One region of the Streptomyces sp. NPDC093568 genome, then DNA from elsewhere that is predicted to be linked to it. Evidence: predicted binding sites of a transcription regulator. Region 1 holds the regulator's gene; the other holds the start of a gene.

Region 1 (7,124 bases):
GCCGCGTGACCAAGATCCGTACAACCAACCCCATTCCTCGCGAGTCCTGATCACGACAGCCACACGGCTGTTCCGTACTCGACCAGAGGATCGAATGAACCCAGCCAGACGCACGACCGCCGCGGCCGCGGCGACGGTCGTGCTCGCCACCGCGGGCACCCTGCTCACGACGACGCCCGCTTCCGCCGCCGTGACCTGCGTCTCGCCGGTCTTCAAGCGGCAGTTCTTCGCGAACACCGCCTTCTCCGGCACACCGAAGAAGACCGACTGCGACACCGCCATCGACCAGAGCTGGAGCGGCGCCCCCGTCACCGGCCTGCCGGCGGACAACTTCGCCGTCCGCTGGACCGTGACCCGGGACTTCGGTTCCGGCGGGCCCTTCGCCCTCTCCGCCTCCGGGCTGGACGGCATCCGCGTCTACCTCGACGGCACCCGCAAGATCGACCTGTGGAAGAACACCTCCACGACCGTCTCCAAGACCGTCAACGTCACCATCCCCGCGGGCAGTCACACCCTGCGCGTCGACTACGTCAACTGGACCGGCGCGGCCAAGGTCAACTTCGCCTACGCCCCGAGGACTTCGGCGGCCGTCGACACCGTCAAGCCCCTCACGCCCACCGGCGCGAAGGTCACGTACGACCCGGCGACGGGCAAGGCGCAGGTCACCTGGTCCAAGAACAAGGAGATGGACCTCGCGGGCTACCGCGTCTACCGCCGTCTCAAGGGCGCCGCCTACGGCAGCACCCCGCTGGCGACGACCACCTCCACCTCGTACACGGACAGCACCCTGCCGGTGACGGGAGCGACGTACTACTACGAGGTGCGCGCCTACGACAGGGCGGGCAACGAGTCGGCCGGCACGGCCGACCAGCCCGTCACCACCGTCGACCGTGTCGCCCCCGCCGCGCCCACCATCACGACGGCGACGGGTGAGGTGACCCCGACCGGCGGATCCGGCGGACTGGAGGTCGGCTGGAGCAAGGTCGCGGACGCGGTGAAGTACCGCGTCTTCCGGGCGGCGACCCGCAGCGGCACGTACACCGAGATCGGCAGCACGGACCAGCTGTCGCTCCTGGACACCGCGGCCGCCAGGAACGTCGTGTACTACTACCAGGTCTCGGCCGTAGACGCGGCGGGCAACGAGTCCGCCCGGTCCGAGGTCCAGTACGGCAAGGTCTGGGACAACGACCCGCCGGCCCTCGTCACCGGGCTGGACGTCACCCCGACCGAGTACGGCTTCCGGCTCCACTGGGACAAGAGCGCGGCCACGGACCTGAAGCACTACACGGTCCACCGGGGCGAGCTCTACGGCGACGAGGGCGAACAGGTCTGCTGGGGCAGCCTGGTGGACTACGTCGCGCCCGGCGACACGTCCTACGACTACACCACGCTCCCCGACGGCGACGAGGTCTGCTTCTTCGTCGACGCCGTGGACGACGCGGGCAACTCCGCCATCAGGTGGAGCGACGACCCGGTCCAGGCCGTGCGGGTCACCGAGCTCGACATGACGCCGAGCGTGGCCACGCCCGAGGGTTCGCCGGTGCACCTGACGGCCGACGAGAACCACGACACCGCCGTGCTGTCCTGGAACGCCGTGGCCGACGCCACCGGCTACCAGGTCTACCGCTGGAACCGGGACACCGAGTCGTACGAGAAGCTGGCGGCCACGACGGGGACCTCCTACGTGGACAACGGCGCCGGCGCGGGCACCACCCGCTACTACTGGGTGACCGCGACGTACGCGGACGGCACGGAGTCGGCGCCCGGCGGTGACTGGGCGGTCACCGATCCCGCCGACCTCTGACAGGTGCCGTACAACCAATAGGGCTCCTGGCAGGTCCTGTTCGGCAACGGTTGATCACCGCCGTTGCCGAACAGGACCGAAGGACCGCATGAACCCAGCCAGACGCACGACCGCGGCCACCGCGACCGCCCTCGTGCTCACCACCGCGGGCAGCCTGCTCACGGCCCTCGCCGCGCCCGCCTCCGCCGCCGTGACCTGCAACTCCCCGGTCTTCAAGCGGCAGTTCTTCGCGAACACGGCCTTCTCGGGCACCCCGAAGGTGACCGACTGCGACTCGGCCATCGACCAGAACTGGAGCACGAACGCACCCGCGTCCGGCCTGCCGAAGGACAACTTCGCCGTCCGCTGGACCCTCACCCGCGACTTCGGCTCCGGCGGCCCCTTCACCTTCACCGCCGCCACCCAGGACGGCATCCGCGTCTACCTCGACGGCACCCGCGAGATCGACCTGTGGCGGAACGTCTCTTCCACGGTGTCCAAGACGGTCAACCTGACCGTCCCGGCGGGGAGACACACCCTGCGCGTCGACTACGTCAACTGGACCGGCACGGCCAACGTCAAGTTCGCCTACACCCCCCGCACTTCGGCGACGGTCGACCAGGTCAAGCCGCTCACGCCCACCGGCGCGGGCGTCACGTACGACACGGCGACGGGCAAGGCGAAGCTGACCTGGGCGAAGAACCAGGAGATGGACCTCGCCGGGTACCGCGTCTACCGCCGCCTGAAGGACAGCAGCACCTGGAAGAAGCTGACGACCACCACGGCGACCTCGTACACCGACACCCCGCCCGCGACCGGTCAGACGTACTACTACGAGGTCCGGGCGGCGGACAAGGCAGGCAACGAGTCGGCCGGCACCGCCGACAGGCCCGTCACCACCCCCGACCGCACCGCGCCGGCCGTTCCCTCCGGCGTCACCGCGACCGCCGGCCAGCCGGGAATCAAGGTGTCCTGGAACGCGGTCCCGGGAGCGACGGAGTACCTCGTGCACCGGCGCTGGGAGTACGACGGCGAGAACCCCGTCGTGCGGGTCGCGCAGGTGACGGCCACCTCCTGGCTCGACACCACGGCCAAGGAGAACCTGGACTACGCCTACTGGGTCACGGCCGTCGACGCCGCCGGCAACGCGTCCGCGAAGTCGGCGGCGGTGTACGTCGCGCGGGGCAACTGGGCACCCTCCGCGCCGACCGCTGTGACGGCCACGTCGACGAGCGGCGGCATCGCGCTGACCTGGAAGCCCGCCACCACGCCCGTCACCCAGGACCTGGCGAGGTTCCGGGTCTACCGCAACGGCCGGCTCATCGCGGAACTCCGCGCCGCGCAGACCTCGTACACCGACAGCAACGTGCGGCACAGCACCTCGTACGCCTACACCGTGACCGCCGTGGACACCGAGGGCCAGGAGTCCACCGCGTCGGCACCGGCGACGGGCACCGCCCCCGCGACCGGTCTGGCCCCGGCGGCCGTCAGCGGGCTCAGCGGCGCCATGGACGGCTACGACATCGAGCTGCGGTGGCAGCGCAGCGCCGAGGAGGACATCAAGCGCTACGTCATCCACCGGGGCAAGCTCGTCGACGGCGCCTGGGAGTACGAGGAGTGGTCGGAGGTCCTGCCGCACTGGCAGGAAGGGCCGACGATGTACTACTCCCACGAGATCTACGACCTCCAGGGCGCGGACGTCCGCTGGGCCGTGGTCGCCGAGGACTTCGCCGGCAACTCCCTTCCCCTCAGCGGTGAGGGCTTCTCGTACGTCACCGTGACGGAACCGGTGGCTCCGCCCGAGGAGACCTGGTAGCCCCCCCCGCGCCCGCCAGTTCCTGATTCCAGAGGACCCATGAACCCAGCCAGACGCACGACCGCGGCCACCGCGACCGCCCTCGTGCTCACCACCGCGGGCAGCCTGCTCACCGCCGTCGCCACGCCCGCCTCCGCCGCCGTGACCTGCGTCTCCCCGGTCTTCAAGCGGCAGTTCTTCGCGAACACCGCCTTCTCCGGCACACCGAAGGTGACGGACTGCGACACGGCCATCGACCAGAGCTGGAGCGGCGCACCCGTCACCGGCCTGCCGGCGGACAACTTCGCCGTCCGCTGGACCCTCACCCGCGACTTCGGCTCCGGCGGTCCCTTCGCCCTCTCCGCCTCCGGGCTGGACGGCGTCCGCGTCTACCTCGACGGCACCCGCGAGATCGACCTGTGGAAGAACACCTCCACAACGGTCTCCAAGACCGTCAACGTCACCATTCCGGCCGGCAAGCACACCCTCCGCGTCGACTACGTCAACTGGACCGGCAGCGCTCGCGTCGAGTTCGGCTACACGCCGAGGACTTCGGCGACCGTCGACAAGGTCAAGCCGCTCACGCCCACCGGCGCGAAGGTCACGTACGACACGGCGACGGGCAAGGCGCAGGTCACCTGGTCCAAGAACAAGGAGATGGACCTCGCGGGCTACCGCGTCTACCGGCGCCTGAAGGGCGCCGCCTACGGCAGCACCCCGCTCGCGACGACCACCTCCACCTCGTACACCGACAGCACCCTCCCGGTGACCGGCGACACGTACTACTACGAGGTGCGCGCCTACGACAGGGCGGGCAACTCCTCGTCAGGGAGCGCGGACCAGGCCGTCACCACCGTCGACCGGACGGCCCCGGCGCGGGTCGAGACCGTGTCGGCGCTGGGGACGACGGCTGGCAACTCCCTGACTTGGAAGGCCTCGACGTCGAAGGACGTGCACCACTACGAGGTGTGGGGCGCGGCGAGCGGCCAGTCGGACACGGACGGCCCGGACATCGTCTTCGGCACATCCTGGACGGACCCCATAGCGCCTGCGGGTCTGGCCTACACCTACAAGGTGGTGGCCCTCGACGCCGCCGGCAACATCGCCCCGGTCTCCGACCCCGCGGTGGTCACCCGCCCCGTGGCATCAGCCGTCGCCGCTCCCACAGGTCTGACGAGCACTCCCGCCGACGACTCCACGAAGGTGGCGTGGGCCGCGTCCGAGGACGCCGGGGTCACCGGTTACCGCGTCTACCGCCGCACCGCCCCCACCGGCGCCTGGAGTCTCCTGGGCTCCACGTCCGGCACGTCGTACGCCGACACCTCCGCCCCGAAGGGCAAGGCGTACTACTACGTGGCCGCCGTCGACGCCCAGGACGCCGACTCCGTGCCCTCCGCCGAGAGCGTCGTCGACCGGCTGACGCCGGCCACCGCGAGCGGCCCGGCCGCGCCGAAGCTGGCCCTGGTCAGCACGGGCATCCCCGCGCGCAGTCCGGTCCAGATCACGGCCGCCCCCGGCACGGGCGACGAGGGACGCATCCTGAAGGGCTACTCCTGGGAGATCTCGGGCGCCTGCGGCATCAGCGGCACCCGGTTCTCCGCCACGGGGTCGCTCTCCTGGACGGCCCCCTACAACGGCCCCTGCATCGCCGAGGTGTACGCCGTGGACGCCTACGGCCGCCAGGGCACGCAAAGCGCCTCGCTGGAGTTCTTCGTCGGCCGCTGACGGCCTGCCGCCGATGACACAGCAAAGGGGCCCGGAGGTTCGTCATGAACCTCCGGGCCCCTTCCCCTGCAAGTCCGCCTAGTCCTGCCTAGTCCTTCGGCTTCTTCGGCCGCCACACCACCAGCGCGCTGGTCTGCTGCATCTCCTGGTACGGCACCAGATCGCGGCGGTACGACGCGTGGACCGCCGCCTCGCGCTGCTGCATCGCCGCCGCCGCGCCCTCGACGGCGGCCTGGAGCTCGGCCACCCGGGACTGCAGGGCCGCGACCTGGTTCTCCAGTTCGATGATGCGCTTGATGCCGGCCAGGTTGATGCCCTCGTCCTGCGACAGCGCCTGCACCTGGCGGAGCAGTTCGATGTCGCGGGCCGAGTAGCGGCGGCCCCGGCCGGCCGTGCGGTCCGGGGAGACCAGGCCCAGACGGTCGTACTGGCGAAGGGTCTGCGGGTGCAGGCCGGAGAGCTGGGCCGCCACCGAGATGACGTAGACCGGGGTTTCCTCGGTCAGTTCATACGGGTTGCGTCGACGACCGTCCATCTCCATCAAGCTCCCTTCGCGGCCTGGAACAGCTCCGCCCGCGGATCCTCACCCGCGGTCGCCTCGCGATACGCCTCAAGCGCGTCACGAGCCTTCCCCGTCACGTCCTTCGGGACACTCACCTCGACGGTGACCAGCAGGTCCCCGCGGGTGCCGTCCTTGCGGACCGCGCCCTTGCCCCGCGCCCGCATGGTGCGGCCGTTGGGCGTGCCGGGCGGCAGCTTCAGGGTGACCGGCGGTCCGCCCAGGGTCGGGACCCTGACCTCGCCGCCGAGGGCCGCCTCCGCGAAGGTGACGGGGACGGTCACCGTGAGGTTGTCGTCCTTGCGGCCGAACACGGGGTGGGCGTCGACGTGCACGGTGACGTACAGATCGCCCGCCGGGCCGCCGCGCTCGCCGGGCGCTCCCTTGCCGCGCAGCCGGATGCGCTGGCCGTCCGACACCCCGGCGGGGATGCGGACCTGCATGGTCCGGGACGACTTGGCGCGACCGCTGCCCTTGCACTCCAGGCACGGGTGCTCGGCGATCAGGCCGCGCCCCTTGCAGTCCGGGCACGGGTCGGTGAGGGAGAACCCGCCGCCCGAGCCCCGGGCCACCTGGCCGGTGCCCACGCAGGTCGGGCACACCCTCGGCGTGCCGTTCTTGTCGCCGGTGCCCGCGCACGCCTTGCACGGCGACTGCGAGGACATGCGCAGCGGGACCGTCGCACCCTCGATCGCCTCGGTGAAGCTGAGGCTGACCTCGGTGTCGATGTCCTGGCCGCGCCTGGGCTGGGTACGGGTCGTGCCCGTGCCACCGCGGTTGAACAGGCCCCCGAAGACGTCACCGAGTCCGCCGCCGAAGCCGCCGGCTCCCCCCTGTCCGCCCTGGGCGCCGCCTCCGAAGAGGTCGCCCAGGTCGAAGTTGAAGGAACCGCCCGCGCCGCCCGGCCCCGGGCGGAAGCCGCCGTTGCCGAAGAGGGCGCGCGCCTCGTCGTACTCCTTGCGCTTCTTGGGGTCGCCGAGGACGTCGTTCGCCTCGGAGATCTCCTTGAACCGCTCCTCCGCCTTGGCGTTGCCCTTGTTGGCGTCCGGGTGGTTCTCGCGAGCGAGCTTCCGGTACGCCTTCTTGATCTCGGCCTCGGTGGCGTCCTTGGGGACGCCGAGGACCTTGTAGTAGTCCTTCTCGATGAAGTCCTTGGTGCTCATCCTCGACGTCCCTCCTCTCTCCTCGTCAGGTCAACGTCAGCCCTCGTCCGGGCCACCGCTCTCCTTGTCGTCGGCCGTCTCGGCACCCTCGTCCTTGAC
Region 2 (7,124 bases), on a different contig from region 1:
CGATCCCGAGGACCGCGCGGTGCGGCAGGCCTGCGAGCGGGCGGGGATCCCGTACGACTGGCTGGAGGCGGCCCGGCGTTCCCCCGTGCACGCGCTGATCAGCAAGTACCGCGTCGCCCTGCCGCTGCATCCGGAGTACCGGACGATGCCCATGGTCTGGTACATCCCGCCGCTCTCCCCTGTGGTGGACGTGCTCGCGGAGACCGGGCACGACGGCGAGGACGCGGGGAACCTGTTCGGCGCGATCGACAGCCTGCGCATCCCGCTGGAGTACCTGGCGCAGATGTTCACCGCCGGGGCGATCGGTCCGGTACGCGCCTCGCTGGAGAAGCTCGCCGCGATGCGCTCCCACATGCGGGCGATCAACCTCGGCGACGAGCCGGACCCCTCGGTGCCGGCCGCGGTGGGCATGGCGGCCGGGGAGATCGAGGAGATGTACCGGCTGCTGGCGATCGCCAAGTACGAGGACCGGTACGTCATTCCGACGGCGGCCGTCGCCGACGCCCGCCGCCTGGAGGAGTCGGCGCTCCCGCAGGGGTGCAGCCTGGACTACGAGGGCGGGCCCGGGATGGGCGGGGACGGGCCCGTCGGCCAGGACTCCGGCCGCAAGCTGCTGCCGCTGGTGACGGTGGAGAACTTCCATGCCCTGCGCCGGCGGCAGACTTCCGACAACACCGCCGAGGAGACCTGATGCCGTCCTTCGAGGTGCTCTACCAGGCGGCCGCGCTCTGCCTGACCTACCCCGACGACGACTTCCGCGCCCGGCTCCCGCTGCTGCGCGAAGCCGCCCCGCAGCTGCGGGAGTTCACCGACCACGCGGCGGTGACACCGGCGGAGGAACTGGCCGCGCACTACGTCGAGGTCTTCGACTTCAAGAACCGCCACAGCCTGTATCTGACCTGGTGGCTCGACGGGGACACCCGGCGGCGCGGGATGTCGCTGGTCCGCCTCAAGGAGCTCTACCGCTCCCACGGGCTGGAGTTCACCGGCGAGGAGCTGCCCGACTTCCTGCCCGCGGTCCTGGAGTTCGCGGCCCGCACCGGCGACACCGAGCTCCTGCTGGAACACCGGGACTGCCTGGAGCAGCTCCGCGCCCGCCTCACCGACTACGGCACACCGTACGCGTCCGTCCTGGACGCCGTGTGCGCCACCTTGCCGACCGAACAACCGGGGGTGCGCTCATGACCACACTGCTGTGGGGTGTCCTGCCCTACGTCACCTTCGCCCTGCTCGTCGCGGGCCTGGTCTGGCGCCAACGCTACGACCGCTTCGGCTGGACCACCCGCTCCTCCCAGGTCTACGAGTCGAGGCTGCTGAACATCGCCTCGCCCGCGTTCCACTACGGCATCCTGTTCGTGCTGGCCGGCCATCTGGTGGGGCTGTTCGTCCCCGAGTCGTGGACGAGGTCGCTCGGCGTCAGCGAGCACACGTACCACCTGTTCTCCCTCTACGGCGGTACGGCGGCCGGAGTGGTGACGGTCGCCGGGATCGTGCTGCTGCTGTACCGCCGGCGCACCGACGCACCGGTGTTCCGGGCGACCACGGCCAACGACAAGGTCATGTACGTCGTGCTGCTCGGAGCGATCGTGCTGGGTGTGGCCGCCAAGCTCACGCACGCCTCCGGTGACGGCTACGACTACCGCCGGTCGATCGCCTCTTGGGCCCGCAGCCTGTTCACCCTGGAGCCGGACGTCGACCGGATGGCCGGTGTGCCGGTGCTGTACGAGATCCACATGGTGATCGGCATGGCGCTGATCGCGCTGGTGCCGTACTCCCGGCTGGTGCACATGTTCAGCGCGCCGGTGCAGTACCTGTTCCGGCCGTACCTGGTGTACCGCAGCCGCGACCCCGAACAGCCGGGGCCGCGGCCGGAGCGGCGGGGCTGGGAGAAGACCGGGTCCTAGAGGACGGCCGTCACGCGGCCCCGCCCTTCTGGTCCCTCTCGTCGTCGACGATCTCCGCGTCCACCACGCCGTCGTCGTCCTGCGGTGAGCTCTGCTCGGCGCCCGTCCCGGCGGAGCCGTCCGACGGTGCCTGCTGGGACTGGGCGTACATGGCCTGGCCCATCTGCTGGCTGACGGTGGCGAGTTTCTCGATGCCGCCGCGCAGGACGTTCGTCTCGGCGTTCTGCTCCAGCTGCTGCTTCAGCTCGGTGATCGCCGACTCGACCTCCGATTTGGTGTCCGCCGGGACCCTGTCCTCGTTGTCGCGGATGAACTTCTCCGTCTGGTAGACGAGCTGCTCGGCCTGGTTGCGCGCCTCCGCGGCCTCGCGGCGCTTGTGGTCCTCCTCGGCGTACTGCTCGGCCTCGCGCATCATGCGGTCGATGTCGTCCTTCGGCAGGGCCGAGCCACCGGTCACGGTCATCTTCTGCTCGCGGCCCGTCGCCAGGTCCTTCGCGGAGACGTGCATGATCCCGTTGGCGTCGATGTCGAAGGCGACCTCGATCTGCGGGACACCGCGCGGGGCCGGCGGCAGACCGGTCAGGTCGAAGACGCCGAGCTTCTTGTTGTACGCCGCGATCTCGCGTTCGCCCTGGTAGACCTGGATGCCGACCGAGGGCTGGTTGTCGGCGGCGGTGGTGAAGATCTCGGAACGCCGGGTCGGGATCGTCGTGTTGCGTTCGATGAGCTTCGTCATGATGCCGCCCTTGGTCTCGATGCCGAGGGACAGCGGGGTGACGTCGAGCAGGAGGACGTCCTTGACGTCGCCGCGGATGACACCGGCCTGCAGGGCCGCGCCGACGGCCACGACCTCGTCGGGGTTGACGCCCTTGTGCGGGTCCTTGCCGGTGAGTTCCTTGACCAGGTCGGTGACGGCGGGCATCCGGGTGGAGCCGCCGACGAGGATGACGTGGTCGACCGCGGAGAGCTTGACGCCGGCGTCCTTGACGGCCTGGTGGAAGGGGGTCTTGCAGCGGTCGAGGAGGTCGGCGGTGAGCTCCTGGAACTGGGCGCGGGTCATCTTCTCGTCGAGGTGCAGGGGGCCCTCGGCGGACGCGGTGATGTAGGGCAGGTTGATCGTCGTCTCGGAGGAGCTGGACAGCTCGATCTTGGCCTTCTCGGCGCCCTCGCGCAGCCGCTGGAGCGCCATCTTGTCGGTGCCGAGGTCGATGCCGTACTGCCCCTTGAACTTCTTCACGAGGTACTCGACGATCCGCTGGTCCCAGTCGTCGCCGCCCAGGTGTGTGTCGCCGTTGGTGGCCTTGACCTCGATGACGCCGTCGCCGATCTCCAGCAGCGAGACGTCGAAGGTGCCGCCGCCGAGGTCGAAGACCAGCACGGTCTGCTCCTCGCCGCGGTCGAGGCCGTAGGCGAGGGCGGCGGCCGTGGGCTCGTTGATGATCCTGAGCACCTTCAGGCCGGCGATCTCGCCGGCCTCCTTGGTGGCCTGCCGCTGGGTGTCGTCGAAGTAGGCGGGGACGGTGATCACCGCGTCGGTGACGTCCTCGCCGAGATAGGACTCGGCGTCCCGCTTCAGCTTCTGCAGCACCCTGGCGGACAGCTCCTGCGCCCGGTAGCGGGTGCCGTCGATGTCGCCCTGGTCGGGGAAGCGCCAGCTCGCGTCGCCCATGTGACGCTTCACGGAGCGGGCGGTGCGGTCGACGTTCGTCACCGCCTGGCGTTTGGCCACCTCCCCCACGAGTACCTCGCCGTTCTTGGCGAAGGCCACGACCGAGGGTGTGGTCCGGGCCCCCTCCGCGTTGGCGACGACCGTGGGTTCGCCGCCCTCCAGAACGGCGACCACCGAGTTCGTGGTTCCGAGATCGATCCCGACCGCGCGTGCCATCGTTGTCCCCTTCCGCCAGGGCACCCCTTGAACTCCAGCACAAAACTTGAGCGGGTTCTTGTCAATGGGGCGAGTGACCCGGGGCGGGCGTACCAAACGGCAGCTGAGCGTCCGCTCAGGGATCGAGGGGGCCGGCCCGAAGGGCCGCCCCCTCGAGGGGCGCGGGGAACTGCGCGACCAGCCACGACGGCGCAGCGGACGCAGAACGACCGACCGCGGCTCCCCGTTGGCGCTACGCCAACTTCGCGGACAGCGTGATCGTCGTCCCCGTCAGCGCCTGGCTGACCGGGCAGTTCTTCTTGGCGTCCTCCGCCGCGGCGACGAACGCGTCGTCGTCGATGCCCGGCACGGTCCCCTCGACGGTGAGGTGGATGCCGGTGATGCCCTCACCCGGCTGGAAGTTCACGTCGGCCGAGGTGACGAGCTTGGTGGGCGGGGTGCCTGCGCCGTTCAGCGCGTGCGACAGCGCCATGGAGAAGCAGCTGGAGTGCGCGGCGGCGATCAGCTCCTCCGGGCTGGTCTTGCCGTTCGCGTCCTGCGAGCGCGAGGCCCAGGTGACCGGCTGCGCCGCGATGGCACCGGAAGAGTCGAAGTTGACGACTCCGTTGCCCTCGAGCAGGTTGCCTTCCCAGACGGTGTGTGCGGAGCGCGTGGTTGCCACGATTCTTCCTTTCGCGTGGGGGCCCGGTTCCCGGGGTCCGTGCCCCCATCCGATCACACTCGCGCTCAGCTCACCCGGAAGACCGGCCCACGCGGGGTGAACGGCAGTCGACGGCCCGGGGGAATCAGGTACGCGTGCTCGCGCCGCACCCGCAGCACATCGCACCAGCCGTCGGTGATGACGAGGACGGGCGCGCCCGGCGGGAAGTCGTCCGCGCGCTGCAGCAGGTCGATCCCGGGCTGCAGGACCGTGCCGCCGCGCCCGCGCACCCGCACCCGGCCCGCGATCTCCGTCACCGGCAGATAACCGGCGTCGTAGGGTCCCGCGTCGCAGAACACGACCCGGGCGGCCGGTACGTCCCGGGCCTCGGCGTACGAGGCGATCGCGCCGAGCGCCTTGCCGAGCAGGCCGGCGCTCATGGAGCCGGAGGTGTCCAGGACCACGCCGAACGTGCAGCGGGCGATCTCCTCGGGCGGGAAGTAGCGCCCGGCGCGCGGGATGTCGGGCGTCGACGCCTGACGGCGCGCGGGCCGGGAGTACGTCCGCACCGGCTCCGGACGCGGCACGAACTCGTCGAACCAGCGGGCCAGTCGGGCGTCCCACGGCAGCGGCGGATGGCTGAGCGCTCGGATCTCCTGGACCAGGTCCCCGGGCAGGAAGCCGCGCTCCTGCTGCTGGTGCAGGTCGAGGCCCTGGCCAAGGCCCCGCCGGTAGAACTCGTCGAGGTCGACATAGTCACCGGGCGGGCCGAGGGGGGCACCCAGGACGTCACCGACGCCCTTGCCGCGCAGGGTGGCCAGCCGGCGCATCCGGCGCAGGTCGCCGGCGATCCGGTCGTACACCTCCTCGGCGGACAGGCCGGTGAACCGCGCGTCGTACAGCAGGCCTTGGGGCATCTCCCCGACCTGCATCTCGCGCAGCCAGCCGTTGATGACGTAGTCGCAGGCCACGTTGAACAGGTAGGGGTCGCGGGAGCCGCAGCGGTCGCCGTGCCGCAGGGCGGCGTGCAGCATCTCGTGGCCGAGGATGAACCGCCACTCCTCGTCCTCGAACTGGCGCAGCGGGTTGATGTAGATCTCGCCGGCCTCGGCGTTGACGGCGGCGACGGCGATGCCGTGCGCACGGGCGAGTTCGGCGTCGGCGACCAGCTTGATGCCGGCCGCGATGCCGCCGAGCAGCGGGTAGGAGGTGATGAACCACTCCAGCGCCCACTGCCAGGGCCGCTTCTTGACGGGTTCGCCGAGCATGGAGTCGCGGCGGCCGCCGGCCATGTCCATCGCGGTGGACACGGTCCGGGTCAGCGCGGTCGCGAAGGCCAGCTGGTGGTCCGGGGGCGAGCCGAACCAGCCCATCCACTCCACGAGGAGCTGGTCGGGCTCCGGGCCCGCGGTGCCGCAGCGCTCGTAGGCGGCCGGGACGCCGTCGCGCCGCCAGGGCGCGGCGAGCTGCTCCTCGTCACCGTCCGGGTAGGCCGGCGGCAGGTGGTCCGGGGCCTTGCCGACCGGGAAGGTGAGCAGGAAGCGGTTGACGGCGACACAGCGTGCGGCGAGATCGGCCCGGTCGGGCTGCACGGCCGTCCCCTTCTTGGACGGGACGTGGCCGAAGCCGAGGTGCAGGACGGCGTGCGCGATCGCCCAGGCCCAGGTGGCGGGCTCGGCGAGCCGGGCGGGGTGGACGTGCAGCACGCCGTCGGAGTCGACGCGGACGAGGCCGTCGCGCGGCGCCTGCTCGCACTTCTCGTGCCGGCAGACGGTGAACTCGACGGCGGCGAGGGCCGGGTTGGCGCGTACCAGCCGCAGCCCCTCGGCGAAGGCCTCCGCCGCGAGGTCCCGCTTCTTCTGCCCCTTGCCGCCCTTGTGGTCGGCGCCGCGGCTCATCGCCGCGCCTCCACCAGCCGGGGCATGTCACGCGCGGCCTCCACCAGGAACCAGGACGGCAGTACGGGATTGCCGTCGGCGTCGGAGGCGATGACACTCTGCGCGACCTCGACGGAGATCTCCGCGAGCTGCACCAGCAGCGACTTGGCGCGGTACGCGGTCTGCCGGCCGGTCGCCGACATGTGGTCCTTGCCGGCGGGCAGTTCCTTGATCAGCCGGCCGCGGAACGACTCGGCGAGGTAGTACAGCAGGTCGCGGTCCTGCATCCGCGACGGCCAGCCGGCGTCGCCCTTGATGATGGCCTCGATGCCGTACTGGCTGCGCACGATCTTGACGTAGCCGCAGAACGCGGTGGCGTGCGTGGGCGTCAGCGTGCCGTGCGCCACCACCTTCAGCGTCTCCTCGTCGAGGCCCTGACCGAACGAGTGCAGCGCGTCGGAGAGCATGTGCCAGGAGCGGAGGGTGGAGAACGGCTCCTCGGTCTTCGGCGGCTTGGACCACAGGTGGTCGGGGCGGTCGGTGAGGTGGTCCAGGATCCACGGGTGGATGCCGTTGTTCGCGGCCCAGGTCAGCCAGTCCTTGGCGGAGGCCTCCAGGTGGACGTGGGTGAGGCGGTTGACCAGGGCGGAGGCGATGGGCCGGGCGAGGGCGTTGTCGGTGGCGCGGTTTCCGGCGCCGATGACGATGGAGCCCTTCGGCAGCTCGTAGTTGCCGATGCGGCGGTCCAGGATCAGCGAGTAGAACGCCTTCTGCACATCCGGCGTCGCCGCGTTCAGCTCGTCCAGGAACAGGCAGTA

What was found. The regulator HspR, encoded in region 1, represses chaperone genes until heat shock. The targets are predictions, from matches to a motif close to TTGAGNNNNNNNNNCTCAA.
Region 2: dnaK (molecular chaperone DnaK) is a predicted target of HspR. The motif match lies at 3,836-3,854, and genes of this name have one in related genera.

What each region holds. Positions count from the first base shown of each region.
Region 1 is NZ_JBIWJD010000022.1:21,025-28,148, forward strand. Features, by position in the region: gene ACIRD7_RS40845 (PA14 domain-containing protein) at 95-1,804, shown strand; gene ACIRD7_RS40850 (fibronectin type III domain-containing protein) at 1,893-3,599, shown strand; gene ACIRD7_RS40855 (fibronectin type III domain-containing protein) at 3,639-5,303, shown strand; gene ACIRD7_RS40860 (heat shock protein transcriptional repressor HspR) at 5,392-5,838, opposite strand; gene dnaJ (molecular chaperone DnaJ) at 5,844-7,025, opposite strand; gene grpE (nucleotide exchange factor GrpE) at 7,062-7,124, opposite strand, start outside.
Region 2 is NZ_JBIWJD010000001.1:808,541-815,664, reverse strand. Features, by position in the region: gene narH (nitrate reductase subunit beta) at 1-691, shown strand, start outside; gene narJ (nitrate reductase molybdenum cofactor assembly chaperone) at 691-1,185, shown strand; gene narI (respiratory nitrate reductase subunit gamma) at 1,182-1,904, shown strand; gene dnaK (molecular chaperone DnaK) at 1,915-3,789, opposite strand; gene ACIRD7_RS03515 (OsmC family protein) at 4,022-4,450, opposite strand; gene ACIRD7_RS03510 (hypothetical protein) at 4,516-6,327, opposite strand; gene ACIRD7_RS03505 (ATP-binding protein) at 6,324-7,124, opposite strand, start outside.